Regions from separate parts of the Shimazuella sp. NTD247 genome, predicted to be linked through region 2. Evidence: riboswitches for the same ligand, from Rfam matches in the RefSeq annotation. Region 2 holds a riboswitch; the other holds the start of a gene.

Region 1 (7,533 bases), on a different contig from region 2:
TACTCTCCAGAAAATCGAACCTTCCACATTTCTTTGATCCGCTCTTTGTTCGATTTTTTCAATGCTTCTTGAATCGATTTTTTACATTCTTCCATATTTGAGCCATCTCTTGTTTCGAAACTCCAGTCAGCCATCAAGTCTACTTCATGAATTTTCCGAGGAGTAATGAGCTGTATATCAACAGGGACTTGTTTGCGTATCGAAGTGGCTAGATCACTATGCGTTTCGATAATGACATCCTTGAGAACAGCAAGCGCAAATCGCTGTGTAAGCGGGGAAACTTGAAGCGTTTCTGGATACATTGCCATATTTCGCAATAATTCCAAGTAATTTTGCTCAGGAGCAAATAACTCTTTTTCTCCTTCCATTTTTTTATCTGCTTGCTCTTTGTCGCCGTCTACTTCAATCATAATCTGCATTTTTCTTTCTTCTTGGCGTAAACTTAATTCTTCATCTTCATACTGAAAGACCAATTTATCTAAAAGGTTGTCAATTGCTTTTTCTACTTGTGGCGAAGGATGTATGGATCGGTTAAGAACATTTTTCATATAATCTCCAATGAAATCATGGTATTGAACAATTTGTGCAGAGTAACCAATCTCACCCCAAGATAATGTATTCTCCACTAAATAAGGATATTTTTCATCCATCAACGGATATTCCACTCGTTGAAACAATGCATCACGCCATTTTTCACGTTCCTCTTTTTTTAATTCAACATTGGAGGCGAGTTCTTCACTCCATTTTTTGCTATGATCTAAAAAGTCAGAAGTGATGGATAATGGGAAAACACCATTGGTGATCCCATCTAGCACCATGATCATGTCCCGATCAACTTTCATTGGGTTCATTTCACGAAAATACTGTTCAAACCACTGCCTGCAAGCAACTTGCCGATTGTATCTTCTACTGACAAGTGCAAAAAACAAAGATGTCTTCTTTGGATTTCGACGCATTGCTTCTTCTAAAGCTCGTTCTGCTAATTCCCGTTGATCATTTAACCATCCTGTAAGGGCAACGAGTGCGGGAGCAAGCCAATACTTTGGCGTTGTGATCATCATTTCTTCGGTAACACTCTTGACAATACTTGAACGGACAAGTGATAAATCGATCGCTTGTAAAATACCTGTAGCCGTACGCCTCACTTGGTCATAATGACCATATTTTTGTTCTAACTCTTGCCTTACTCTCACCAGCTTTATTTCTGCTAATTGCAATTCATCTTGTGCCATCAGCCTGTTCACTCCTTTACAACAGAAACCTCTCCATTTAACGATACTGCTCGTAAACAATCTGGATATACTTCTATAAATGCGTAATGTTTATGAAGTGCAAGACTTCTCGCTTGATGAAACACAGCAGGCAAAACATCCGTTTGTTTCAAATGTTGCATAATTTTCTGGTTTCGATCAAGCAAGTGCACATCATAATCTCCTTTTAAATAACACTTTGCTATAATGCCTATCAATTGGTCTGCTGACGAAATATCTGAAAATTCCTGTTCTATACTCTGCAAAATAGAATCTATATTTATTTTTGTATTTGTATCTAATTTTCCAATCGCTTCCATGTATGAACTCTTTCGTTCTCTTCTTAGGCGTTCTTGTAATTCCAATGCAGAAGTAATAGGACGACTGACCAAGTGATCCGTTTGTTCTCGCTCTTTTAACCCTGGAATAATTGGTCTTCGCAACCCTCTTCGCCCCTTTCCCCAAAATAACTTTCCTTCATTATATTGCAAAAAGCACATACAAAAAAGAACAGGTTTTTCGTTTCATTTTTAATACTTTGTTTTCTTTACCAGTGAGTACTGTAAATATGTGATATATTCGATAAAATAGGATATTCAGTCTCTATGTTAGAAAGGTTTTGCCATGCGGGTTACTGCGCTCAACTCTCCAACTTTCCCCAGATGGACGGTCACACTGCTAGAACCAGTGGACGATAAGGATATCAAGCACCCTCCATACAGAGAAGGTATATAAGGGGTATGCATAGAAGCGATACTTATATTATTAAAGATGCACTCTATATTTACTTTACTAAAAAAATTTGTCTTTATTGTAAGAAACGCCGTCAATGAGGAAAGTAAAGAACTAGGAATTGTCTAGATGAATTGTGGATTTATTATGACAAGAATGGTCAGACTTATGGGGCTACTTATTCTTAAACCGTTTGGAGATTTGTTGAAGTATTGTACATATAAAATATGGTCAGTAACATATAGCATCAAATACGATACAACAAGACCGACTGATTATTCAGTCGGTCAACTAATTTAAAATATAAAAAGTAGATCTTATTCTTTACCTTCGATTTATTCGAAAATCCGCTTGAATAGCTGGCAGCAAAGATTCTTCCGTTATGATGCGTATTCCTGTCAAAGCTAACGCTTTACTGGAACGAATTAATGCTTCATCTCCTTGGGGTGATTTTGCAGCTTCTCGAAATTCAACCGTATGCGGAACGAGATCAGCTGAGCCAATCTTGATATACCCGTGAACCGTAGGCACAACATGACTGACATTCCCTGCATCTGTGGAACCTAAACCAGAAACATCATCTACGATTACTTCTCCTAGCTTTTCTAATTCTTCTATGAGAATGGCATCAAAGGTTGGGTTTAAGATGAGTTCATCAATTTCATTTTGTAAAGGTTTGATCTCTACGCGACTTCCAGTAGCCAGTGCAGCGCCTTCTGCGATGGCTTTTACTTTTTTAGTCACTTCGTCCAATGTTTTGCGTTTTGCTGCCCGCAAATAAAATCTCGCTTCTGCGTATTCTGGAACAATATTCGGTGCATCCCCGCCATGAGTGATTACACCATGCATGCGAACATCATCTGGAACATGCTGCCGTAATGCATTGATCCCATTGTAAAGTTGGATTACTGCGTCCAAAGCATTAATTCCCTTATCAGGGGCAGCAGCAGCATGAGCAGCTTTACCATAGAAGGAGAAAATAAGCGGATCCAGTGCAAGAGATGGTGTTGTTTTCGCAGTTTCACTATTTGGATGCAGCATAGCGCAAACATCAATACCAGTAAAACGATTATCTTTGACAAAACTAGCTTTGGCACTTCCATTTGGCCCTCCTTCTTCTGCTGGCGTGCCAAACACTACCACTTCCCCGCCTATTTCTTCAATGACTTCTCCTAACGCTATTCCAGCTGCTACACTTGCTGTGCCAATGATGTTATGTCCACAAGCATGTCCCAAACCTGGCAAAGCATCATATTCCGCTAGATATCCAATTACGGGACCGGATATGTTGCTTTTTTTCCGAGCGATAAACCCAGTTGGGTGCCCAGCTACATCTGTTTCGACTATAAATCCATATTCTTCTAATAATCGTATATGAATACCACTTGCATAATACTCTTCATTGCCAATCTCCGGATGTTCATGAATATCATGGCTGATCTGTATTAATCGTTCTCGATTCTCTTCTATAAATTGAGCCACTTTTTCACGAACTGATATTGTTTTGGTTGTCATTGGATTCACTCACCTTTTAAAGATTTTCGATTTCGGAGACAGGAACCACGGTAGGAATTACACCGCCGTTATAAACTTTTTTAATATATGCTGCAACTTCAGGAGATTGATAGATTTTCACTAGCTTCTGCAAATTGGCATTATTTTTATTTTTTGTTTGCGTTGCGATAATATTGATATAAGGTTTTGCTGTTTTATCCTCTTTAAAAATCGGATCTGTCACTGGGCTTAATCCAGCACTTACAGCTATGCCATTATTGATTACTGCTGCAGCAGCATCATCCATCGAACGTGGTGTTTGCGGAGCAGCAACGGTAACGATTTTTAAGTTTTTCGGATTGGAAGCAATTGCCTCTGTCAAACCTTTGCCGTTAAAACCATCTTTTAATTTTAGCAAACCTGCTTTTTCCAAAAGCAGCAATGCTCGACCACCATTGCTTGCTTCATTTGGAATGGTTATCGTTGCACCATCTGGGATTTGACTAATATCTTTATACTTTTTGGAGTAAACACCCATGGGAGCAAGCACAGTTGTACCAATGGCACTTAAATCAAGTTTTCTTTGTTTTTTAAATTCATTAAAGTAAGAAACTGTTTGAAAAGCATTTGCATCTAAACTGCCATCTGCCAGAGATAGATTAGGCTGCACATAATCATTAAAAGTAACAACTTGAATCGTTAAACCTTGTTTTTGTGCTTGTTGTTTAATAAACTCCCAAACTTTTGTATCAGAACTGCTTATTCCTACTTTTATTGTCTGATTATCTTTACTTGAGCAGCCTGCCACCAATCCTACAAGTAGCAGTAGTGCTATAACAATAGATGATATTTTTTTCATATTATTTTCTCCTCACTAATCGGGCTAAATAATTTCCTAAAGTTTGTACAAGTTGAACAATGATAATTAATAAGATCACCGTAATAATCACAACACGCACTTCAAACTGGTTATAGCCGTATGTAATCGCAAGATCTCCTAATCCACCTCCGCCAACTGCACCTGCCATTGCACTGGCACCAATCAATCCAATCGTAGCAATCGTCGCCGCTAAAAATAGAGAGCTCAGGGATTCCGGCAAAAGAAATCGCCAAATGATTTGCCAAGGAGTAGCACCCATCGCTTGGGCTGCCTCCACCACTCCGTTATCTACTTCTAATAAAGAATTTTCTACTAAACGTGCAAAATAAGGGGCTGCATAAAAAATAAGAGGAACAATCGCTGCCGCAGTGCCTATTGATGAACCGGTTACCAAACGAGTAAAAGGAATAATGGCAACCAATAAAATAATAAATGGGACTGACCGAAATATATTGATGATGGTATTTAATATCGTAAACACAACTTTATTTTCCAAAATATGGTCCGATCTTGTCACTACGAGTACAACGCCTAATGGAAAACCTAGAAGTATGGAAAATACAAGCGATACAAAAACCATAATAAGCGTTGCCAAAATGCCATCTACTAACTGCGGCCAAAAAACAGCCCAATCAAACACCATCTCCTTTCACCTCCCTTACAAATACTTTTCTATCTTTTAAATAACGAATAACTTCTTCCACTTTTTTTTCATCACTTTCAATACTGATTAACAAATCTCCAAAAGGCCTACTTTGCAATTCGGTTATATTTCCTTGCAAAATGTTGATATTGGTCTGGAATTTTCTGATTGTTTCTGCAATCAAAGGCTCTGTTGCATTACTCCCGGTAAATGTAATGCGATAAATCTTTACTTGTTCTTTTAATAAACTTCGAATACTTATTGGAAGTTGTTGTTGAAAAATTGTACTCACAAACCGTTTTGCTGTATCTGATTTTGGATTGGTAAATACATCGTAGACAAAACCTTGCTCTACAATCCTCCCCTGATCCAAAACCGCAACCCGATCACAAAGTTTGCGAACAACATCCATTTCATGTGTGATTAATAAAATGGTAATTCCATAGTTTTTATTCACCCTACGTAATAGATCAAGTACGGACTTAGTTGTATCAGGATCAAGGGCAGATGTTGCTTCGTCACACAATAAAATATGAGGATCAGTTGCTAAAGCTCTAGCAATCCCAACTCGTTGTTTTTGTCCGCCTGAAAGCTGTCCGGGATAATAATCTACCCGATCCGCAAGACCAACAAAATCAAGCAATTCGAGTACTCTATTCTCTACCTCTCCTTTTTTCTTTCCAGTTAAATAGAGTGGTAAAGCCACATTGTGAAACACCGTCTTTGTTTCTAACAAATGAAACTGCTGAAATATCATTCCTATTTTTCTACGTGTTTCTCGGAGTTGATTTGCTGACAAAGTAGATAAAGAGATACCATCAACCTTGACTTCTCCTGAAGTTGGTTTCTCCAAGAAATTAACTGAACGGAGCAAAGAGCTTTTCCCAGCTCCACTTACACCGACAACACCAAAAATTTCTCCTTTTTGCACATGAAGAGATACTTCCTTTAAAGCATCTACGGCAGGTGAACCAGGATAGCGTTTGCTGATATCTACTAATTCAATCAATCTTCTTCCTCCTCTCACAAAAAGTTTAAACGAAAAACAAAAAACGCCTCTTTCTAAAAATAGAAAGAGGCGTTTTAAATGTTTATCCGTTCATTTAAGTAACTCTTCCCATCTTCCAAGCATTCCGCTTGCTGGAATTAGCACAGTATCAAATGATCTGTTGCTGAGATATCAAAGGGCCAGTCCCTCCATCTCTCTCGATAAGAAGTGATATTTAATTTTTTTCATTTTATATTTAAATACAAAGTATGTCAATCTGTTTTTAGGAATCACTGTAATTAAAAAGAAAATTATACAGTTAGATATACTGCCAACACAATACAGTTAATTGAGCTTAGGAAAAACAATCAATTAATGAAGGGATAGAACCAATTTAGATATTGATATTGAATTAAATGATTTTTTAGAAATCAACTTTTTGAGACTCTCCACGACTAAAGTCGTGGGATTCTTAGGTAGTTCTGCTACATGCGTCCATTTCTGTTTTGTGCAACTCCTAAGTTTGGGGCTGTCTCATCAGCCCATCCCATGCAGTTAGAAGTGTACCCACATGGGCGGAACGCCTGTTACCAGCGCTCTAGTTCTTTTCCTGCCTCTAATGGTTTTACTCGGTGGGAGACGTATCCATTTGCCACCGAAACCCTATACCACTACATTTTCAAAGAACAAACCTACTACCAGTAGGATGATCACCGATCATGTGTTCTAATATACAAAGATTTGTTGTTCTTGCAACCCCTTTTTTTGGGGTTTCGAACAACGCTGCTTTTCATCCCACGATTGAAACCGTGGATTTTCTCGCTCGAAATACGAACAAAAACACTTGATTGAAATCATATCAACTGTCGTAACCGTGTTCAACTTGACAAAAAGGAAAGACTTTGCTCTAATATGAATGAATATATTAATATTCATTCATGTCTCTAAAAAACAAGATTCGAAATTATGGAGGAAGGAAAGAACGATATGAAAAAGTTTGTCACCCACCCGCTAGGATTTAGTGCAACCATTTTGATCGTTACGTTACTTTGGGCGAGTCCAGCTCCTCTTATCAAACTCAGCTATAAATGGCTATCCATCCAGACACATGACTATAGTACAGAACTTGTCTTTGCTGGTTATCGCTTCCTCTTATCTGCGCTTATTCTGTACGTTTTTATTCGACTCATCAGCAAAAAACGTGTCTTCCAGCGCTCTGCATTTCGCTCTTTGAGCAAAGTCGGATTTGTACAAAACTTTTTGCAATATATTTTCTTCTATGTAGGAGTAAGCATCTCCTCAAGTATGACTACGGTTATACTTACAGGAACTTCAACCTTGTTTCAAATTTTGATAGCACACTTTATTGATACAAATGATCGGTTGAATTTACGCAAAGCATTGGGCATCAGCATCGGATTTTTAGGGATCGTCGTTGTGAGTCTGCATTCGATTTCCATGGAGATAGGATTTGGACTGGGAGAAATTTTACTGCTCCTCTCTAATTTAGCAGCTGCTTCAGGAAATCTATTAGCACGGCACGAAT
Region 2 (7,533 bases):
GTTAAGTCAAAAAACGAGATTATTAACCATTGTTGCTGTTACACACGCATTACCAAATGTAATTGTTCAACAAAAAGCTCTGCAACATGCACTGGATAACGACATATCAGAAGAAGAAATTCAAGATGCTATTTTAGTAACGGCTGCGATGAAAACAGGTGGAGCAGTTTCTCATGCTGCCGAATTAGTCAGTGAATACAATGAGTAAACAGAAGTTATCTTTGACAAATCAATCTTATTTGATGTGGATTATTCCTGTGCTGTTTCTTATATGCTAGGAATTTTTTGGAAGGGCTGATGACAATATGGAGTAGTAAAAATAGATCAACATGCAATCGATGTACAACAAGACCTGACAGATACTTTCTTTAAACTAAAAGTGCTGCCGAAAAATGTAAATATTAACTCATCTATCAATAAAACCCCAAACTCGCTTCCTGACAGTGTAAAATAAAAACGAAGGAGAACATCTGTCCTTCGTTTTTATTTTTGTTTCATTTAAAACTATTTTCTAACAACAAAAAGACACCGATTTTTGATCGGTGTCTTTTTTTATTTCAATATTTGCTGGTAAACATAATAGTTTAGCCAATTGCTAAAAAGAAGGTTAGCGTGCGCCCTCCACAAATGAACGGGCAGATGTTTGGGATCATCTTCCGGGAAATAGTTTTCTGGGAGATCAATGTGGATATCTTTTTTTGTATCTCGTATATACTCTTCTCGCAAAGTAAGTAAATCATATTCCGAGTGGCCAGTAACGAATACTTGCTTCTTATCCGTACTTGCTATGAGATATATTCCTGCTTCATCTGACTCTGATAATATTTCTAGATTCGGGATTTTCTCTATATCCCCACTCCGAATGTCCGTATAACGAGAATGCGGAGCATAAAATATATCATCAAAACCACGTAACAACTCTGTATTTGATTTCGTAACCTTGTGCTTATATATCCCCGACAACTTCTTTGCTAATGGGTACTTCTGAATGCCATAATGAAAATATAATGCAGCTTGTGCACCCCAGCATATATGCAAGGTAGAAGTTACATTGCTACTTTTCCACCGCATGATCTCTGTGAGTTCTTCCCAATAATCCACCTGTTCATATTCCAAATGTTCCACAGGTGCTCCTGTGATAATTAATCCATCAAAATACTGCTCCTTGATTTCTTCAAAGGTTTGATAAAACATTTCTAAATGACTTGGCGGTGTATTTTTGGAAGCGTGGGTTTGCAGATGCAGAAAACTCACCTCCAGTTGCAAAGGAGAATTACCAAGCAAACGGAGTAACTGCGTTTCTGTTGTTATTTTCGTTGGCATGATATTTAAGATCATAATTTTGAGTGGTCGTATCTCTTGATGGAATGCTTTTTCTTCAGGCATTACAAAAATATTTTCTTTTTGAAGGATTCCAGTAGCTGGAAGGTTATCTGGAATCTTGATCGGCACTACCCTTCCCTCCCATTTATTGTTGGCTTTTTGCTAATGCTTGTGCCAAATCTTCAATAATATCGTCAATCGACTCAATCCCAACAGATAGACGAATGAGATCTGGGGTCACACCAGCTGCTTTTTGTTCTTCTTCTGTTAGCTGTTGATGCGTTGTACTTGCTGGATGAATAATAAGTGATTTTGCATCTCCTACATTTGCTAGGTGGGAGAATAAAGAAACATTTTCAATCAATTTTCTCCCTGCCTCTGCTCCCCCCTTAATCCCAAATGTAAAGATCGCACCTTGACCGTTCGGTAAATATTTTTGTGATTTTTCAAAGGATGGATGATTTTCTAATCCGGGATGATTCACCCAATCAACACTCTCATGCTTCTCTAAAAATTCAGCCACACGCAAAGCATTTTCGCTATGTCGTTCCATGCGGAGGTGAAGTGTCTCTAATCCTTGTAGTAACAAAAATGCATTAAATGGTGAAATAGAAGCTCCTGTATCTCGCAGTAACTGCACTCGTGCTTTTATAATATAGGCCAAAGATCCCAATGCTTGAGTATAGGATACACCATGATAGCTAGGATCCGGCTCTGTCAAATCAGGAAACTTGCCATTACTCCAATCAAACTTGCCAGAATCAACGATGATACCGCCGATACTTGTGCCATGTCCTCCAATAAACTTTGTCGCGGAGTGAACAATGATATCCGCTCCAAATTCAAATGGCCTGCTTAAATATGGAGTAGCAAAAGTATTATCGATAATAAGCGGAATTCCAGATTCATGAGCTACATTAGCAACTGCCTCTACATCCAACACATCTAACTGTGGATTGCCGATAATCTCGGCAAAAACAGCCTTCGTCTTATCAGTTATCGCACTACGAAAATTGTTAGGATTGGTTTGATCTACAAAATGCACGTGAATGCCCAGTTTGGGAAGTGTATGTCGAAATAAGTTATATGTCCCACCATAAAGATTGCTAGAAGCGACAATCTCATCACCTGCCCTGGCAATATTTAAAATGGAGTAAGTAATTGCTGCTTGACCCGAACTGGTAGCGAGTGCTCCAACACCGCCTTCCAGCTCAGCGACCCTTTTTTCTAGAATATCGGTTGTAGGATTCATAATACGAGTATAAATGTTGCCGAATTCCTTTAATGCAAACAGATCTGCAGCATGCTGGGTATCATCAAAGACATAAGAAGTTGTCTGATAAATAGGAACAGCCCGCGCATTTGTTGCAGGATCAGGTGCCTGCCCTCCATGCACAGAAATTGTCTCAGGTCGAAATGTACTCATGTTATTTCCTCCTTTTTTAGCAAACAAAAAACCCCTTCCTTATCCAGAAGAGGCTTGGTTACAGATCCGCATCTTATCTGTTAGAGACAAGTAGTCTCTACAGGAATTGGCACCTTCTAGTGAATCAATCACTAGGGTTGCCGGGCATCATCGGGCCAGTCCCTCCGCCTCTCTGGATAAGAGATTTAACAAATATTCAGTTAAACAATAGGTTTACTTAATTATAGTCGTTTTCTTCCAGCTCATCAATATTCAAGTGTAAAAAATGGAGATATTTACAAAATCTCAATATTGGACTGCAAATTTATTCAACTTACCTTCTATTAGGGAGAATAACAACGACACTACCTTGTCCTTATCCAGATCCAGCTGTTCTTGCAAAATGGATGGATGTTGAAACCACATTGGAATAACTGCTAAATCAGTGCTTTTCAGGATTCAATTGATTAAATAACAAGTATGCATCTAAATCAGAGTCAGCCTTTTCCTCCCCTCTCGCATAACTTCCAAAAATGACAATCGCTTTGATGGAATCAAACCGCTCAGTCATATAATTTGTAAATGTAGTGATAAGGGACAATCGAAATCTCTCTCCTTTACCCAAAAAACCCCGCTCAGCATTTTATGATGGTGGGATTTCGTTTATTTTTAGCGAAGATTTATTTTTGTTTTGATCCCTCCTGCTCGCAATGGGCAGGAGGGGTTAGTAGCTAGTGGAGAAAAGATGACCTACCGCCACCGACCTCCAGTTACTGCACCGAGCATGGCAATGTACAAATCGTCCCGTTTGTGGCGGTCGATCTCCGTGACCTCGTTGACCTTATCCAGTGACGCTACGCGAATACTCTCGTAATTGCTACCCGCTTTGCTCTCTTCATTTCGCAGGGTCTTCATTCGGTTGAGATTCTGTCCATGAGCCTTGGACTTGGCATCTCCCTTTTGGTGGTCCTTACTGTTGTTGTACTGGTTGATTTCGATGCTCAGACCCTCGATATCATCCAGAATCTTCAGTTGTGCCAGCTTGGCCTGACCAGTCTTGAAGGCAGCTTCAGCCAGCGTGCGCACTGCTGTAGGATCAAAATCCTTTGTCTTCGAAGCGAACATTCGCAGAAGCTCGCCCACAGTTGCAGGAGGTGTCTTAGCCATGGTGTTCTCTTTCTCACTAGACAGATAGCCATGGATGTAGGCTATGATCTATTGTATCAGATGAATAGAAAAATTGAGAATAGAATGCTCCAAAATCTAACAACTTTTAAAAACAGGAAATTGAGTAGTTGCAGCACGTTTTGGTGACCCATCATGCAGAGAAAACGTCAGAGATTTGTGCTGGTTTAATTACAAGAGGGTAAAAAGGTAAGTGAGTTTCATTTTGATTTATCGATGTATATTTTGTTGTTATTGACCAAACAAATGCGGATGCAATTACAATATCTCCATGATAGGTGTGATCAAGAGGCTGAGTAATTATACTCAGCCTTAGACTTATGTCAATTAACGATTATGTTAATCATTCCCAAGATTTTGTTTGTTATTGCCCAACGCTCTACTCCATGACCATAATAAAATGGCAAATGGGACAAGCGTGATCAAAATGGTTAGCACTCCATCGACTAAAGACCAAGAGAAAAAAGTTGAAATAATTAATTTGTTCCAAGATTGGGTGATAAGCAAATAAGCTGCTGGAATAGTATAGGTTAAGAACAGAAAGATAGCCCAACACACTCCAAAAATGTAAAACCAAACATAACCCCTAATAAATCTCTTTTCACGGTTTGAAACCTGTGATAGCTCTTCTAATTCTTCCGACTTTACTCTTTTGAACCATTTTCTTACGGTCAAACGCGTATAATGTAATAAATTATTACTATTTAACATGATGGCTATCAGGTAATAAATGTCCGTTTCCATAAAAAAGAGGAATTGATATCCGATTCCTAGCCATAGCCCCAGATTTAAATAACGAATTAGGCTAATTTGAAAAGATGAAAAAGAAAAGACTCCTAAATCTTGAAGCCAAAGAAGTAAAACACAGAGAATTACAAGTGTAAAATCAAACATAATCCCTGCAAGGATAGGTTTGTATCGTTTTTTTCTTGGTAGTAAAACAATTCCTGACATATCTGTTTCTGCCACTGGGAAGACAAGCCGATGACTAAAACCGATACGACCATCCACTCCGAGAGAACGAGCCGCTAACAAATGAGAGACTTCATGTAAAAATAGAAGAAAAAAATTAATAAAAAAGAAAAGAATGAGAATAACTGATTGGGAACGACCTATGAAAAAATCTTGGTATCTTGGTATATAATCCGGATTAAAGACTGTAAGAAATACACAAAAAATAAATAACAAGGAAACGAAAATGTAGCTGTAACGATTAAACAAGAGTTGACCAATTCGACTTGTTAACCAAGGAAACTGCTCCTTTTGCTCCACTTTCTCATTTACTACTTTTTCATCAATCTGATAAATAAATGGATACTCATGAATTAAATCTTCTACAAATCCAACAACATCGATCTCTTGCTGCAACTGCTGTTCCATGATATGTTTCGTTTCGCCTACTGTTTTTCCTTCTCCCAGTAGCTCTATAATCTGGATCGCCATCTTTGGTAGAATAATAAACTCTCCAAGATCAAGGCGCCCAATCAAAACTTCATCCTCGTTTTCTTCTCTACTCGAAAGACGATGAAATTGACATATGCTGTCTATTGTTACCACTTCGATGTCACCTACTTTGATCAAAGAAGCCACTGTCCAGAGCGGATAGTGGCTTCTTTGATCTTAAACTAAATTTAGTAATGGCAGCGGTTTCACTTTTATAAATTTTTGCCATCCATACAAACTTCATTCATCCATCATTTGAATTATTCCAGAGATTTGGTTGGTTTCACTTTTGCTACTTTTTTAATTTTAATTTTCAATCAGGTAACCCCCTTAAATTTGGAGTTTTAATGATAAAGAATATACTTATAATTAGTATAGTTCTTATTTGTTAATGTATAAAAAATAATATATATAGTCAATATACTTGATAAAATTATTTTCTATTCCATTTAGAATGAACCTCTCCCAGATGCGACTACAATATCTACCATGATAAAGATGATGAAAGGATGAGTAGAATTACTCATCCTTCTGGTGCTTCTTTATATTTCGTTGGTTTGAACATATTTGGAGTCTGGGTAGCCGCAAGCAACTACCCAGACGAGAACCACGCGACTTTTACTTAATGCAAATCTGTACGTTGGAGCCATGAATGGTTTTGGTACCAGTGTCATTAGGTTTGTAAATGCGTTCCATTTTTCCTGAAAGAAATACAACTACCTTTCCAGGGTGACTCTTATCATCTGAAGAATAGATCTTGATCGTGATCTCACCAATGTCTACCCACTCTTGATCCATAACGCTAACATTCTTCTTCTTATCCCAACCGTTTGGGAGGTTTTTGATAGAGACACGCCGGTTCTTTGTTGACTGGTAATCAGGCATGGAAACTCCATTCAATCAAGTAGAAATGCTGGCTCTCAGCATTCTCATTTTATTATAAAACAAAATTCCATAAAGGGAATAGTCATAAAAATAAATATATTCCATTCATCGCATTACAATCTATTCCGATAATATTGTTACTAATTCTATACGTAACAAACTTTTTAGCAACATTTCGATATCTTTTTTATTAAATTTGAGCTCTGGGTAATCGTTCTTGATCACCCAGAGCCAAAGTCCTACCTGACTCCTCACTTAAAACAAATCTCTACCTCTGTCCCAGGGATTTTGTAAGATTTCTTTGCGGGATTATTAATATCAACCTCACTTACATCAGAGACACCCTTCCGTTCTTCTGATAGATGATAATTTCGTAGTTACCGAAAAAAATCGATTCCTGACTTCCACTGAACAGCTTAAAATCATCTAGGAGGTTCTTGGTCGTTACATCTGTGTTATTTTCAGACAGGTACGAAGCCGTGAAGACTTCCCTTCTTCACTTGCCGACCTTCAGCAGACATGCATTATTATATCAAATTTATTTAAATTCTAGAGCTGCTCTTTCTTTTTTTCACTATCCATACCCCAACCAGAGTGACTATCACAACAAGAGTAAAAAGCAAAATCCCTTTATGCATCAAAATTGTATACTCTTTCCAGTGTTCTCCAAATAAGAGTCCGAGATTGATAAACACCATAACCCAAATGAAACATCCAATAAAAGCATAGGTAAAAAAAGTCCAATAAGTCCACCGGCTGATTCCAGCATAAATTGCAGTCAAATGTCGTATCCCTGGTATAAAAAATCCAAAAATAATCGTTATCTTGCCAAAGCGCTCAAACCATGCTTCTACTTTTTCATATCTTTCATGGGTAAGTCCAATCCGTTTTCCATATCGATGTAAGAAAGGCAGCCCCAAAAATCTTCCGATCAAAAAGCTAAATGTTATTCCGACCATACTTCCAATAAAAGCAGTTAACACAGTCAAAACATAATTCAACTGATGAAGTTTGATGAAATATCCAGCGAAGGTCATTAAAAATTCATCTGGAATTGGTATTCCTACCATCCCAAACATTAAAAGTCCAAAAATACCGATATATCCATAATGATGAACCATGTGAAACATATGATGTAACCACATATCCTATCCTCCTCTCTTCAGTTTTGCCTTTTTTAAACAAAAAGAATCCAAACCAATAAGGATTTGGACACTTTTTTGCCTATATTTCTATTTATTTATACATTATTGTTACTGTCTGAATAGCTGCAAGGCAACTACCCGGATGAA

Evidence for each region. Region 2 has a riboswitch for S-adenosylmethionine ahead of AC5WOC_RS04530 (homocysteine synthase). Riboswitches for the same ligand answer to the same signal wherever they lie in the genome.
Region 1: linked by a shared signal. The riboswitch ahead of AC5WOC_RS00380 (methionine ABC transporter ATP-binding protein) and the one ahead of AC5WOC_RS04530 (homocysteine synthase) in region 2 are both predicted to bind S-adenosylmethionine.

The regions. Positions count from the first base shown of each region.
Region 1 covers NZ_JCAJZU010000001.1:79,839-87,371, reverse strand. The annotation lists gene AC5WOC_RS00405 (hypothetical protein) at 1-1,232, opposite strand, end outside; gene AC5WOC_RS00400 (hypothetical protein) at 1,241-1,693, opposite strand; gene AC5WOC_RS00395 (M20 family metallopeptidase) at 2,307-3,497, opposite strand; gene AC5WOC_RS00390 (MetQ/NlpA family ABC transporter substrate-binding protein) at 3,514-4,335, opposite strand; gene AC5WOC_RS00385 (methionine ABC transporter permease) at 4,337-4,999, opposite strand; gene AC5WOC_RS00380 (methionine ABC transporter ATP-binding protein) at 4,989-6,008, opposite strand; SAM riboswitch class I at 6,114-6,215, opposite strand; gene AC5WOC_RS00375 (DMT family transporter) at 6,975-7,533, shown strand, end outside.
Region 2 covers NZ_JCAJZU010000002.1:47,510-55,042, forward strand. The annotation lists gene AC5WOC_RS04520 (carboxymuconolactone decarboxylase family protein) at 1-208, shown strand, start outside; gene metA (homoserine O-acetyltransferase MetA) at 553-1,452, opposite strand; gene AC5WOC_RS04530 (homocysteine synthase) at 1,469-2,749, opposite strand; SAM riboswitch class I at 2,820-2,932, opposite strand; gene AC5WOC_RS04535 (nucleotidyltransferase domain-containing protein) at 3,171-3,329, opposite strand; gene AC5WOC_RS04540 (hypothetical protein) at 3,479-3,895, opposite strand; gene AC5WOC_RS04545 (PqqD family protein) at 4,253-5,470, opposite strand; gene AC5WOC_RS04550 (hypothetical protein) at 5,975-6,241, opposite strand; gene AC5WOC_RS04555 (DedA family protein) at 6,784-7,386, opposite strand.